Regions from separate parts of the Nonomuraea ferruginea genome, predicted to be linked through region 1. Evidence: riboswitches for the same ligand, from Rfam matches in the RefSeq annotation. Region 1 holds a riboswitch; each other region holds the start of a gene.
The links. Region 1 has a riboswitch for cyclic di-AMP ahead of ABD999_RS09580 (C40 family peptidase). Riboswitches for the same ligand answer to the same signal wherever they lie in the genome.
Positions count from the first base shown of each region.

Region 2: it holds a riboswitch for cyclic di-AMP, as region 1 does, so the genes downstream of both, ABD999_RS38470 (coiled-coil domain-containing protein) here and ABD999_RS09580 (C40 family peptidase) in region 1, are expected to answer to the same signal.
Region 3: it holds a riboswitch for cyclic di-AMP, as region 1 does, so the genes downstream of both, ABD999_RS21985 (hypothetical protein) here and ABD999_RS09580 (C40 family peptidase) in region 1, are expected to answer to the same signal.

Region 1 covers NZ_BAABFD010000004.1:157,210-161,851, reverse strand. Annotated here, with positions in the region: gene ABD999_RS09595 (RDD family protein) at 1-239, opposite strand, end outside; gene ABD999_RS09590 (RDD family protein) at 351-1,688, opposite strand; gene ABD999_RS09585 (amino-acid N-acetyltransferase) at 1,786-2,343, opposite strand; cyclic di-AMP (ydaO/yuaA leader) riboswitch at 2,630-2,784, shown strand; gene ABD999_RS09580 (C40 family peptidase) at 2,791-3,834, shown strand; gene ABD999_RS09575 (LuxR C-terminal-related transcriptional regulator) at 3,838-4,050, opposite strand; gene ABD999_RS09570 (cytochrome P450) at 4,240-4,642, shown strand, end outside.
Region 2 covers NZ_BAABFD010000027.1:93,528-98,169, reverse strand. Annotated here, with positions in the region: gene ABD999_RS38480 (DeoR/GlpR family DNA-binding transcription regulator) at 1-233, shown strand, start outside; gene galT (galactose-1-phosphate uridylyltransferase) at 230-1,312, shown strand; cyclic di-AMP (ydaO/yuaA leader) riboswitch at 1,383-1,522, shown strand; gene ABD999_RS38470 (coiled-coil domain-containing protein) at 1,528-2,490, shown strand; gene ABD999_RS38465 (response regulator transcription factor) at 2,508-3,152, opposite strand; gene ABD999_RS38460 (sensor histidine kinase) at 3,149-3,961, opposite strand; gene ABD999_RS38455 (hypothetical protein) at 3,958-4,404, opposite strand; gene ABD999_RS38450 (ABC transporter permease) at 4,441-4,642, opposite strand, start outside.
Region 3 covers NZ_BAABFD010000011.1:236,018-240,659, forward strand. Annotated here, with positions in the region: gene ABD999_RS21970 (erythromycin esterase family protein) at 1-379, shown strand, start outside; gene ABD999_RS21975 (rod shape-determining protein) at 386-1,408, opposite strand; gene ABD999_RS21980 (DUF5302 domain-containing protein) at 1,569-1,769, shown strand; cyclic di-AMP (ydaO/yuaA leader) riboswitch at 1,924-2,061, shown strand; gene ABD999_RS21985 (hypothetical protein) at 2,247-3,080, shown strand; gene ABD999_RS21990 (alpha/beta fold hydrolase) at 3,119-3,982, shown strand; gene ABD999_RS21995 (hypothetical protein) at 4,109-4,480, opposite strand; gene ABD999_RS22000 (roadblock/LC7 domain-containing protein) at 4,503-4,642, opposite strand, start outside.

The sequences.
Region 1 (4,642 bases):
CCTCGTGAAAGCGTGACCCAGTCGTAGACCGTATAACCCAGCCCGGCCAACACCCATGCGAACACGCCCGGCAAACGGCCCCCGAAGAGCTCCAGCACCCCGACAGTCCGGAAGATGCCCCACAGCGCGATGAACAGAATGTAATAGAACACCCCGAAGACGAGCGCTTCAATGAGCCGGGCGGCCAGCCGTTCCCACCATTCCGCGGGCACCGGATCGGCCCGCGGCGTCGTGGCCATAACCCTCACCTCGCCCCATCGGTGTCCCGACCGTTCCCATTCTGGTACGGAGCACACACGCGAAAACAGGGACCGGTGGATCACCGATCCCTGTTTTCCGAGCCGTACAGGCTACTTGATCTTCACCACGACGGTGCCGGCGAACTTGTCGGCGAACGTCTGCTGCAGAGGCTTGTCCCACAGCTGCGAGGCGGCGTTGAGCATGACCGCGATCGCGCCGAGGAAGGCACCGACGAGCGGGAGGATCCCGAGCGCATAGCCGCCCCACGTGCCGCCGGCCCGCTTCAGGGCCATGTTGCCCGGCAGGCCGCCGGGCGGCATGGCGCCGCCCACGGGGACGACCTTGATCCCCATCACCATCTTGCCGACCGTCTGACCGTTCATCTTGGTCATGAAGTAGTCGTAGGCGACGTAGAGGCCGACCAGCAGGATCCACTGGATGAGACCGATCAGGAACGAGCTGAAGAAGCCCGTCGTGACACCCGTCACCGAGTTGTAGCTGGCCACGAAGAAGATGCCCAGCACCAGGGAGATGAGGAAATAGACGACGCCGAAGATGCAGCCGTCGATGAGACGGGCCACCAGCCGCTGCCACCACTCCGCCAGCGGCGCGGGGGCACCCGGAGGCTGCACGCCGACCGGCTGGCCGTAGCCCGGCTGCCCGTAGGCGGGCTGACCGTACTGCTGGCCGTACTGGGGCTGCTGACCGTAGCCGGGCTGGCCGTACTGCTGCTGGCCATACTGCGCCTGCTGACCGTAGCCGGGCTGGCCGTACTGCTGCCCTGACTGCGGCTGCTGACCGTAACCCTGCTGGCCGTAGGCCTGCTGACCGTAGCCGGACTGGGAATCGGGCTGCTGGCCGTAACCGGGCTGGGAGGGGGCCTGCTGACCGTAGCCCTGCTGACCGTAAGCCTGCTGACCCGAGGAGGGCTGCTGGCCGTAGCCCTGCTGACCCGAGGAGGGCTGCTGGCCGTAGCCGGGCTGGCCGTACTGCTGCTGACCGTACTGGGGCTGCTGACCGTAGTCGGGTTGCGAGGGAGCCTGCTGGCCGTACTGGGGCTGCTGGCCGTAGTCAGGCTGGGAAGGGGCCTGCTGGCCGTACTGGGGCTGGCCGTAGTCGGGTTGCGAGGGAGCCTGCTGACCGTACTGAGGCTGCTGACCGTAACCCTGCTGGCCGTAGTCGGGCTGCTGGCCGTACTGGGGCTGGCCGTAGCCCGGCTGGGACGCGCCCTGCTGGCCGTAGCCCTGCTGACCCGGCTGACCGTACTGCTGCTGCTGCCCGTACGGGGGCTGCTGGCCGTACTGGCCCTGGCCGTAGGGGTCGTCGGCCCTGTAGCCCACGACCGTCGCGTCGGGATCCTCCCCATGGGGGTGTCCCGGGTTGTGCCCGTATCCCGGATGATTCTCGCTGGATTCATCCTGCGGATACGGCGGCTGTCCGGTGCTCACCGTGTCACCTCGCTTCGCGTGCGCATGTGGCACGTGTCAGGGCACATGCCTGTCCTGGACAACGTATCGACATGGGTATCAACAATCACCTTTTCTGTCAGTCAAGATCCGCATCACCCGAGGTCAGGTGGAGCAACATCCGTGTGTTCCCCAGGGTGTTGGGCTTGACGTGTTCCAGGTCCAGGAACTCGGCCACGCCCTCGTCGTACGAGGCCAGGAGTTCGGCGTAGACCTCGGGCGAGACCGGGGTGCCTTTGATCACCCGGAATCCGTGTCTCGCGAAGAAGTCGACCTCGAATGTGAGGCAGAAAACACGCTGCAGGCCGAGTTCTTTGGCCGTGTCGATGAGGGCCGTGACGATGCGGTGGCCGATGGCCAGCCCGCGCGCCTCCGGGTGGACCGCCACGGTGCGGATCTCCGCCAGGTCCTCCCAGAGGACGTGCAGCGCCCCGCAGCCGACGACCTTGCCGTCGCGCTCGGCGACCCAGAACTCCTGCACGTCCTCGTACAGGGTGACCGTGGCCTTCTCCAGCAGCCGGGGGCCGGGGCCTCCATAGGTGTCGACCAGGAATTTGATGGCCTTGACGTCCGGCGTCCGGGCACGCCGGACCAGGACCTGCGTGTCGGGAAGGGGACGTTCGGCGACCTGCTCCATGACCCTCCAGCCTACAGTTTGTGATTACGGCTCACCCCTAACCCCGGACTTGCGCCCATCTTGTAACGTCTCGTGGCTGTACGAGCACCTGTGGCGTTGGAGGTTTCCTACCGTTCCATGCCTGGTCCAAGCAGGCACAAAGAGGACATGAAGTCTTTGCCATACCGGGCTTTACGAGACCACCTTGTGACCCCCCGGTTGTGAAATCTCTACAGAGTCTGTAGTTCCGGTTGAGCAGGAACCCTCGGTGCATTAGTGTCCAGCGTCGATGTCCCCGCGCATGTGGCGCGGAGACGCGCCCAATCCCCGCAAGGGGAGCCGGGGACCCGCCGGCGGCGTTCGAGCGGCGCCACCAGGGGTGAGTCCGAGCACCTCGCTCGGTAGGGCCGGTCCGAGCCCGAACCCGTCAGCTAGCCCGGTCGGCGCGCTACGGAAGGAGCTCGATTGGTGAAGCGCACGCGCGACCGCAGGGGGAGTTCCGCGGGCGAGCGCGCCCGCCCTCCGGAACGGGCCGGCTACGGCCGCAGGCTGGGCATCGTGGGCGCCACCCTCGCCGCGCTGCTCGTCGCCGCTCCCGCGGGGACCGTCGCCGCCGACCCCAAGCCCTCGCTCAAGGAGCTCTCCGAGCAGGTCGAGGAGATGCACCTGGAGATCGAGACCCTCACCGAGCAGTACAACGGGCAGCGCGAGAAGCTCAAGACGGCCAAGAAGGCCGTGGAGAACGCCAAGAAGAGGCTCGCCGCCAGCGAGGCCGACCTGGCCACGAAGAAGACCAGGGCGTCGCAGCTGGTCGAGGCCGAATACATGTCGGGCGGCCTCAGCCGGGTGCTCGCCTTCACCACCGGCGGCGACCCCGAGAGCTACCTCGACCGCGCGGCCACCACCTACGCCCTGCGACAGCAGCAGAGCGAGGAGGTCCTCAAGCTGACCAAGGCGATGGACGCGGCCGAGCGGGCCAGGACCGGCGCCCAGACCCGCATCGACGAGGTCAACAAGATCGTCAAGGACCTCGGCGCCAAGCGCGACCGGATCTCCAAGCTCGTCACCAAGGTCGAGAGCCGGTTGTTCCAGCGCGCGCTCGGCGAGGCCGGCCGCCCCGGCACCAGGGCCGTCAAGGTGACCCTGCCCATCCCCGGCGACGGCAAGGCGGCCCAGGCCGCCCGCTGGGCCCTCACCCAGCAGCTCAAGCCGTACGTCTGGGGCGCGGAAGGCCCCAACGGCTACGACTGCTCGGGGCTGGTCATGGCCGCCTACCAGCGCGTCGGCATCTCGCTGCCGCACTACACCGGCGACCAGTGGACCGCGGGCAGGCACATCGCGCGCGAGGAGCTGCGCCCCGGCGACCTGGTCTTCTTCTACAGCGACCTGCACCACGTGGGCATCTACCTCGGCGGCGGCATGATGGTGCACGCGCCGCGCACGGGCGACGTCGTACGCATCGCCTCACTCGACCGGCGCCCCTACGCCGGAGCGGTGCGCATCGCCGACTGACGGCTAGATCAGCTGGCGGCGCGCGGCCCAGGCCACGGCTTCGATGGCCGTGGCCACCCCGATCCGGTCGCAGATGCCCCTCAGTCTTCGGCGCACCGTGCGGCCGCTGCAATCAAGGCGCCTCCCCACTCGGTCTACTGTGACGCCCTTGGCCAGCTCCGCCAGCAACGCCAGATCTGCATGGCTCAGTTCAACATTTTCACTGAGCACATCCATCGGGAGCCCTCCCCCCCAACAGCACTACTCGGTGACGTCCTGGCACGAGCGAAAGGCTGCTCGCCCCGACTACGTAAACGCATCCGGCAAAGGCCGTCAAGCGTAAGATCTGCCCTACTTGACCATAGCCATTGACATGATCCGTCCTACGTGAAGTACTCGGCGTATGTCGGCACATTTCCAAGCGCAATGATCGATCACAAGGACTCTGACAGCGCGCCGCCGTCCACGCTGAGCCCCAGCGACATGCTGGGTTTCGATCCGTACGATTATGCGTTCCTGCGCGAGCCGTATTCCCGATACCGGAAGCTGCGCGAGAGCGGGCCGCTCTTCCGGACGCGCGGCGGGCTGCTCGTCGCCACCTCCCACGAGCTCTGCTCGGCCCTGTTGCGCGACCCGCGTTTCGGTCACGGCCCCACCCCCGCGCCCGCCGGGCCGGACGAACCGGTCCGTTCGTTCCTCATGATGGACCCGCCTGACCACACCCGGATGCGCGGACTCGTCAGCAAGGCCTTCACGCCCGGCATGGTGCGGCGGCTGCGCCCGCGGATCGAGACGATCACCGCGGACCTGATCGCCGCGCTGCCCGACG
Region 2 (4,642 bases), on a different contig from region 1:
GGTTCACCACTCCCAACCTGCTGGAGTCCGAGACCGACCGTGAGCTGGTCAGCGCCGCGCACCGGCTCGTGGTGCCGGCCGACCACACCAAGTGGAACACGGTCGGCATCAGCACCATCGCCGAGCTGACGGAGGCCGACGTGGTCATCAGCGACGCGGGGCTGCCCGAGGAGGCACGCAGGGAGCTGGCCGACAGGGCCGGAGAGTTGATCATCGCAGAGGGGGCGGCGTGAAGCGCACCATCACCGAGCTGGCCGACGGCCGGGAGCTCATCTACTTCGACCGGAGCGACGGCGCGGACCGCAGCGCGATCGACCGGCGGCCGCTGGACCCGCGGCCGGTGGCGTCGGAGCTGCGCTACGACCCGCTGACCGAGGAGTGGATCGCGATGGCGGGCCACCGGCAGACCCGGACGTTCCTGCCGCCGCCCGACGAGTGCCCGTTGTGCCCGTCGTCCGACGCGCGGGCGTCGGAGATCCCGGCGTACGACTACGACGTGGTCGTGTTCGAGAACCGCTTCCCCTCCTTCTCCGGCAATCTCGGGACTTATCAGGATGTCGGGGGGCTGAGCGAGGTCCGGCCGGGCATGGGGCGGTGCGAGGTGGTGTGCTTCACCTCGACGCACGACTCGTCCTTCTCCCAGCTCTCCGACGACCGGGTGGAGCTGGTCATGGAGGCCTGGGCCGACCGTACGGCCGAGCTGTCCGCGCTGGAGGGCGTCGAGCAGGTCTTCTGCTTCGAGAACCGGGGCGAGGAGATCGGCATCACGCTCTTCCACCCCCATGGGCAGATCTATGCGTACCCGTACGTGACACCGCGCACCAAGCTGCAGCTCGGGGCGGCCCGGCGGTACGCGGAGCGGCGACAGGGCCGCAACCTGTACGCGGACGTGCTGGCCGCCGAGCGGGAGGCCGGGCTCCGGGTGGTGGCGGCCAACGAGCTGTGGACGGCGTTCGTGCCGGCGGCCGCGCGCTGGCCGTTCGAGGTGCACCTCTACCCGCACCGGCAGGTGCCCGACCTGGCGGCGCTGTCGGAGGCCGAGCGGTCCGCGTTCGCCCCGCTCTACACCTCGGTGCTGCGCGCGCTGGACGGGCTGTTCGGGGTGCCGATGCCGTACATCTCGGCCTGGCACCAGGCGCCGGTCCGGCAGGACCGCGAGCTGGGCTACCTGCACCTGGAGCTGTTCTCCATCAGGCGGGCCCCGGGCAAGCTGAAGTATCTGGCAGGATCCGAGTCGGCCATGGGCGCGTTCGTCAACGACGTGCTCCCGGAAGAGGCCGCACGCACGCTTCGATCACAGGTAGATCACTAAGAGATTTCCGTTTGACTCGCATTACTTGTGATCTACCACTACTATCCCTTCCAGCACGACCGTAAAGCGCCGTGTGAACATGCCTAATCCTGGGCGAGTTGCCCAGGAGCCGGGGACCCAATTGCACTTGGGGTGAATCCACTTCGGTGGTAGGGAGCGCTCCCGTACCCGAACCCGTCAGCTAACCCGGCCGGCAGAGGGAGAGGACCCATCACGTGGCGGCAGCGTCCCCCGCGCATCTTGCCATCGGTTTCGTCACCGCCGCGGCGGTGCTTTTCGCCCCGGCCCTGACCACGTCCGCGGCGGCGGACCCCAAGCCCGGCGAGCAGCAGCTCCGCAAGGAGCTGAAGCAGCTCAACGCCAAGGTCGACAAGCTGATCGAGCGCTACAACCTCAAGCGCGTCGAGCTGGCCGAGGCCCGCAAGGCGGCGGAGGAGGCCGGCAAACGGCTGGCCACCGCCGAGCAGACCCTGAGCTCCGCCGAGGACCGGGTCGCCGAGCTGGCCCTGCTGCAGTACCAGAGCGGTGGCATGCAGCTGCCGAGCCTGATCCAGTTGCCCGACGGCCGCAACGCCGCCCTGCTGGCGCAGCTCACGGCCGAGCAGCAGGCGCTGGTCGACAAGGTGGCCGAGGCCCGCGACGAGACGAAGAAGGCGGCCGACGAGGCCACGGCGCTGACCAAGGAGATCGAGTCCGACGCCGCCGAGGTGGCCGGCCAGCGCGAGGAGGCCGAGGGCGTCATCAAGGACATCGAGAAGAAGCTGGAAGATCTGGTGCCGATCGCCACCGGCCGCCGTTCCGACGGCACCTGGGCGCCGCAGCTCCCGTCGGGCGCCGACAACATCACGCCCCGCACCCGGCTGATGAAGACCGAGATCGCGAAGAACTTCGCCCTGCCGTTCAGCGTGGGCTGCTTCCGCTCCGGGTCGAGCGGCGAGCATCCGCTGGGCCGGGCCTGCGACTTCATGATGAGCAGCGGCGGCTCGATGCCGTCGGGGACCAACACGGCCCTCGGCGACCGCATCGCCGAATGGGCCGTGCAGAACCGCGGCAAGCTCGGCGTGAAGTACGTGATCTGGAAGCAGCGGATCAACCACGGCTCGGGCTGGAGCGGCATGTCCGACCGGGGCAGCATCACCGAGAACCACTTCGACCACGTGCACATCTCGATGCACTGAGAAGGGGATCTCCAGCGTCATCGCGGGACGAGCAGCCCTCGGTTGAACGCCTCGGTGACGGCGGCGGCGCGGTCCCCCACGCCCAGCTTGGCGTAGATGTTCAGGAGGTGACTCTTGACCGTGGCCTCGGTGATGAACAACCGGGCGGCCGCCTCACGGTTGGTGTTCCCGGCCGCCACGAGTTCGAGGACCTCGAGCTCACGACGGCTGAGGAGTTGCGGCGCGGGGGTCCTGACCCGGTTCATCAGCCGTGCCGCCACCGAGGGGGACAGCACGCTCTCTCCCTTGGCGGCGGCCCGCGCGCCTCGCAGCAACTCCTCCCGGGGAGAGTCCTTGAGCAGGTAGCCGGTCGCCCCCGCCTCGATCGCCGGGAGGACATGGGTGTCGGTGTCGTAGGTCGTCAGGACCAGCACGCGCGCGGTGACGCCCAGCCTGGTCAGCTCGTTGATCGCGGTCAACCCGTCCATGCCCGGCATGCGCAGGTCCATCAGGATCACGTCGGGCCGGAGCGCCTGGGCGAGCCGTACGGCCGTGGCGCCGTCCGCCGCTTCGCCCAGCACCTCGAATCCCGGCGCGGAGGCGAACATGCTGCTCAGCCCGTCCCTGACGACGGGATGGTCGTCCGCGATCAACAACCGGATCGTGGCCGTGTGATCGGTCATGCGTGGCTCCCGGCCGGCAGGGTGGGGACGCAGGCCGAGATCCCGGTGCCGGCTCCGGGCTCGGACTCGATCCGCAGCGTGCCGGACAGTCCTTCGACGCGCTGACGCATGATGGTCAGGCCGAATCCGCCGCAGCGGGGCGGCGGTGACCCGTCGTCCGTGTCGAGACCCGCGGGGTCGAAGCCCCTGCCGTCGTCACGTACGTCCAGCGCGACCTCGTGGTCCAGGTAGGACAGGGTCACGCCGACCCTGGTCGCGTGCGCGTGCTTGGCCACGTTGGCCAGTGCCTCCTGGGCCGTGCGCAGCAGCGCGAACTCGGCCTCCGGTGTCATCGGCAGCGCCGTGCCGGTCGTCGTGACGTGAACGGCGAGCCCGTGCAGCCTCGACCACCGGCCGGCGACGTCGGCGAGGGCGTCGCTCAGGCGCGCGGTCCGCAGCGGCTCGGGCCGGAGCGCGTCGACCGAGCGCCGCGCCTCGGCCAGGCTCTCCCTCGCCAGGTTCTTGACGGCGTCGAAGGGCCGGCGCCACGGCGCCGGGACCTCGTGCATCTGCTCGGCCGCCTGGAGCTGCGCGATGATGCCGGTGAGCCCCTGCGCCAGGGTGTCATGGATCTCGCGGGCCATCCGCCGGCGCTCGTCGAGCACGCCCGCCTCCCTGGCCTGGGCGAGCAGCTGGGCGTGCAGGCCGGCGTTCTCGGCGAGCGACGCCTCCAGCAGCCGGTTCGTCCGGCTCAGCTCTCCGAGGGTCTGCTCGCGCCGCTCCTCCTCCTTCTCGGCGAGCCACAGGCCCCAGGCGCAGGCGCACATCATGGCGATGTTGAAGGGATGACGATCACGGCCAGCGTCAGGCCGAGGACGTCGGTCGTGGGGATGTTGGACGCCTGCGCCGTACCGGCCAGGACCGCGGTGGCGGCCACCCCCAGCAGTCGCCACGGCCAGCGCAGGACCGTGAAGGAGTAGATGTAGGCGGCGGGGGTGAAGAGCCCGAAGAGGGGATGACGGATCACCAGGACCGCGGTGATCACGAGCAGCCCCGCGACGAACACCCCCATGGTCCGTGGCCGGCCCCACCAGCCGGGACGCAGGGTGAACATGCCGAGCATCCACGCGGCGGCCAGGGCGCACAGGCCGAGGTCGACGAGCAAGGAGCCCGTCCAGTCCTCCACGACCAGCAGGATCGCGACGAGGAGCGCCAGCAGCGCGTAGGGCACCACGTTGACCAGAAGGAACGGCGGCTGTGGCGAAGTCTTCAAGGCTCCCTCTCCCTTGCGGGATTCTATTCCGGGCGGCTATTCCCAGCGGAACCAGCGGATCGCGACGGACGCGCACACCACCGCGTAGGCCGCCAGGGTCAGCAGCGGCACGGCGGACGGGAAGTGACCCTGGTACGCGTCCTGGAACGCCCCCATGCCCGCGCCGAGCGGGGTGTAGTGGGCGATGTCCCGCAGCGGCGGCGGCATCTGCGAGATCGGCACCCACAGTCCGGCGAAG
Region 3 (4,642 bases), on a different contig from region 1:
GCGTCAGCGTCACGGCGCCGGTTACTACGCGCTCGGCCTGCTGTTCGGACAGGGTGAGTTCCGGGCCAGGCGGCTCCGGTTCGGCAGGCCCGACGTGCGGCGGCCGCCGGTGCGCCACCGGGTGCCCGCCGCCGGCAGGCCCGACGTGGCCGAATCCCTGCTGGCTGCCGCCTGCCCCCGCGATCACGTCGTCGACCTGCGCCTCGGGCCCAGGCCCGAGGCGGTGACCCGGTGGCTGGGCGAGCAGCAGTACGTGCGCGGTTACGGCGCCACGGCCGGGCGCTTCTCGTACAAGCTGACCTTCACCCCGGCCGTGCTCGGCGCCGCCTTCGACGGGCTCGCCTACATCGCGCACGGCACCTGTTCGACCCCGCTGTAAGGGTTGTCACAGCGGGGGCCGGGGGCCGATGGCGCCCAGGCGGTCGGCGTAGCGGCCGAGGCCGAGTGCCATCGACTCGACGGGCCGGTCCGCGCGCCGCACCGGCACGCCCATGGCGGCGCGCAGGCGTCTGGCCAGGCCGCGCAGCAGCGCGCCGCCGCCGGTCAGCACCGCCCCGTGCGCGGCGACGTCGGCGGCGAGCTCGGCGGGGCAGCGCTCCAGGGCCGTCGCCGCCGCGCGGGCGATGGCGTCGGCCGGCGCCCGGGTGACCTCGTACAACTGCTGGACGGGCAGCCACGCCACCCGCTCGCGCCGCGACTCCGGGTCGAGGCCGCGGACGATCACGTGCCGGTCCAGCGGCTTCCAGGACGGGCCCGCGCGGAGCTTGGCCGCCTCCGCCTCCGCCTCGCCGACCAGCAGCCCGTGCTCACGGGCGACCAGGGTGGCGATCGCCGCGTTCACGGCGTCGCCGCCGGCGTGGACGGTCCCCGCGGCGACGACGGCGCCGCAGGCGAGGATCGCGATCCTGGTCAGGTGAGGGCCGATGTCGACGATCATGCGCCCGGCCGGCTCCGTCACCGGCAGCCCGGCGCCGAGCGCCACCGCGACGGCGTGCTCCACGAGGTACACCCGCCTGGCGTCCGCCTCGTAGGCCAGGTCGCGCACGGCCGAGCTCAGGATGGGCGGGGCGCCGTCGGGCAGCGCCATCACCAGCCGCGGCCGGGCGTACGGGTGCCCGTGCACCTTGCTCAGGAAGTGCTTGACCAGCCGCCCGGCGAGCTCGCCGCCCTCGCGCACCGGCCAGCGGGCGATCCCGTCGTCGTGCCGTACCGCCCGCATGCCCGCCCCGCTGGAGGGCGAGCACGCCGCGTACGCGTCCGCGCCGAAGAGCGTGCGGCCCGTGGCCGCGCAGGCCGCCGCCATCGACGGCTCGTTGAGCACGACGCCCAGGCCGGGGGCGTAGATCTGGGTGGTGGCCGTGCCGAGATCGATCGCGAGATCCCGGCCGAGGAACGCGAGCGGGCTCACCGCCGCGGCTCCGGGGGGTAGAGCTGCATGTCCGTGGTGTTTCCTCGATCGGGTCAAGGCAACACCAAGTCGCCGGCGCGCGTCCCGCCGATGATCCCGGTTATGCGCTGTCAAGGCCTGCGTGCGAAGCTGGAGGCTGTACGCACATCAGGAGGCCCTCATGGCGGAAACCCCGGAGCCGGAAGTCGACGAGACTCCCGAGGACGAGATGAAGCGCAAGTTCCGTGAGGCACTGGAGCGCAAGCGCGGCCAGCAGGCGGGATCTGGCGGCAGTGGTAGGGGCGCCGACCATTCCAAGATCCACGGAGCCCACGGCCCGGCTGCCGGCAAGCGGTCCTTCAGGCGCAAGAGCGGCGGCTGAATCTGGGTGTAAAAGGGGGTACGGCATGCCGTACCCCCTTTTTCTAGGTAGATCTTCGCCCGAATCATGGGCTTACCTTTGCGTTTGTCCGATTTGCTCGCTAGATTGGTCGGCGTTACCAGGCAGTGACCTTGGCTCTTCACCAGGAAGAGGCGGCTGCCTGGCGCCGAATCCCGCTCCCCCGCGGGAACCGGGGACCCACCTTCTGGGGTGAATCCGGCCCATGCGGCCGGTAGGGCATCTCCACGTCCGAACCCGTCAGCTAACCCGGTAGGCGAGATGGAGAGGACGTTTTCCTGTGATGAATCACCGCGCCCGTCCCCCCTACCGCGGGATGTCATCGGCCGCCGATTGAGCGGCACCATTTCCTGATCTTCCTTTCGCGCTCCCACCGTAGCGTCCGTACGGCTTGATGCCCGGCTACGTCGTTCCGCGAGCGCATCTTTGCTGTTGCCTCACAAAGGACTTCTGTTTTTCATGTCTGCTCGTTTCAGCATGCGTTCCATCGCCGCGATCGTCGCCGCCGCCGGCACGCTGGCGCTCGGCTCCGGCGCCGCCGCTCACGCCGACACCGACAAGGGCACGGAGAAGGTCCTGCTCCAGGGCGAGACCACGGCCTCCTACTTCTGGGACGACGGCTCCGGCCGCGCGGGTGACACCGGCCTGCCGGCCAGCGGCAAGCCCATGCAGAAAGGCATGGCCGCCAGCCCCAGCTGGCCGCTGCTGACCGAGGGCTACGTCATCTACAAGGGCAAGAAGGCGCCGTTCTTCGTCGGCGACCGCGGCCCGGGCGTCCCGTCCAGCAAGGGCATCATGCTCGACCTGGACGGCAAGACCTTCGCCGACCTGACCGGCGGGAAGTTCAACCCGCGCACGCTCATGGTGGACGGCAACGGCGGCAAGGGCCACATCGAGGTCGAGTACGTCATCACCAAGTGGGGCGACGGCCTGGGCCTGAAGAACCACCCGGTCGCCTTCTCCGAGGGCGCCTACAAGCGCATGGACCGCAACCCGGCCGCCCCGCCGGTCCTGGCAGGGGACAAGGCGGACAAGAAGGACGAGGAGAAGGCCGTCGCGGGCCAGTCCGGCAGCGACAAGGCCGAGCCCGTGAAGACCAGCCCCGTGAAGGCCGACCCGGTGAACCTCGTGAAGGCCCCGGCCGAGCCGCAGCCCGCCGCCGGGGGCGCCGAGGCGGCCGCGGCCACCGAGCGGAGCAACGTTGCGGGTGCCGCCGTGGCCGGCGGCGTGATCCTCGTCGGCGGCGGCCTGGTGCTGGGCCGCGAGCGCATCCGCAAGCTCGTGCGCCGCTGACCTTTGCGTCACCACGATTAGAATGTCATTCTAGAGCCGTGACCTCGACCGCATCGGCTCATGGAATCGACATCGCGTACGAAAGCTTCGGCTCTCCCGACGGGCGCCCGCTCCTGCTGATCATGGGGCTGGGCGCCCAGCTCATTCACTGGGACGACGAGCTGTGCGAGCAGCTCGCCGAGCAGGGGCACCATGTCGTCAGGTTCGACAACCGCGACGCCGGGATGTCCACCCACCTCCACGAGGCGGGCGCGCCCGCACCGGGCAAGCCGGCGCCCTACCTGCTGGACGACATGGCCGCGGACACCGCCGGGCTGATGGACGCCCTCGGCTGGCCGGCCGCGCACGTGATGGGCGCCTCGATGGGCGGCATGATCGCCCAGTCGCTCGCCATCCGGCACCCCGAGCGGGTGCTCACCCTCATCTCGATCATGTCGACCCCCGGTGGCGCGGTCGCCCCGCCGAGCGAGAGCGCCCGGTCGGTCCTGTTCGCCAAGCCGGTGACCACCCGGGAGGAGGCCATGACCCAGGCGCTGGCGACCTGGTCGGTCATCGGCTCCCCGGGGTACGAGCTCGACCGCGAGCGTGTCCAGCGGCTGGCCGGGCAGGCGTTCGACCGCGGCCACGACCCGGCGGGGTTCGCCCGGCAGCTCGCCGCCATCATGGCGTCGCCCGACAGGACCGAGGCCCTCACCCGGCTCAACGTCCCGGCGCTGGTCATCCACGGAGCCGACGACCAGCTCGTCCCGCTCTCCGGCGGGCAGGCCACGGCGGCGGCCATCCCGGGCGCCGAGCTCAAGGTCTTCCCCGGCATGGGGCACGACCTCCCGCGGGCACTCTGGCCGGAACTCGTCGAGGCCGTCACCAAGCTCACCGCCGGTCACGCGGGCCCGGCCCGCTGATCCCGGGACAGGTGGAAGGGGCGCACCTCGCGAAGCGCCGGGAGGCTGCCGCTCGCGAGATGCGCCCCGGCGGCGGCACGCGCTCGCCGCGCCCGGACGCGTGCCGCCGGGTTCTCGGGGGAGGGGTCAGACCTCCAGCTTCTCCTCGATGCCCTTGAGATGGTGCCTGGCCAGGGCGAGGTTGGCCCGGCCGCGGTCCAGGGCCAGGTAGAGGAACAGGCCCTTGCCGCCGCGCCCGGAGATCGGCCGGATGATGTGGTACTGGCCGCCGAGCGTGATGAGGATGTCCTCGATGGCGTCGTTGAGCCCGAGCGAGTCCATCGTCCGGAGCTTCGCCTTGACGACCTCGGTGTTGCCGGCCGCCGCGACCTGGAGGTCCAGGTCCTTGGACCCGCCCAGGGCGCCGAGCGCCATGCCGCTGCCGTGGTCCACGATGGCGGCGCCGATGGAGCCGTCGATCGCCATCATCTCCTTGAGAGAGATGTCCATGCTGGCCATGCTTTCCTCCGATCAGGAATGGTCACTTCTTGCCTGCTGCCACCGCCGCCACCGCGGCGGCGGTCTTGCGCCCCTCCAGCCGGAGCAGCCCGAGGTTGGCGCCGGGCTCAGCCAGGACTGTGAGGACGACAGTGGGGCCGGCGGCGTAGAACGCGGCGTGGC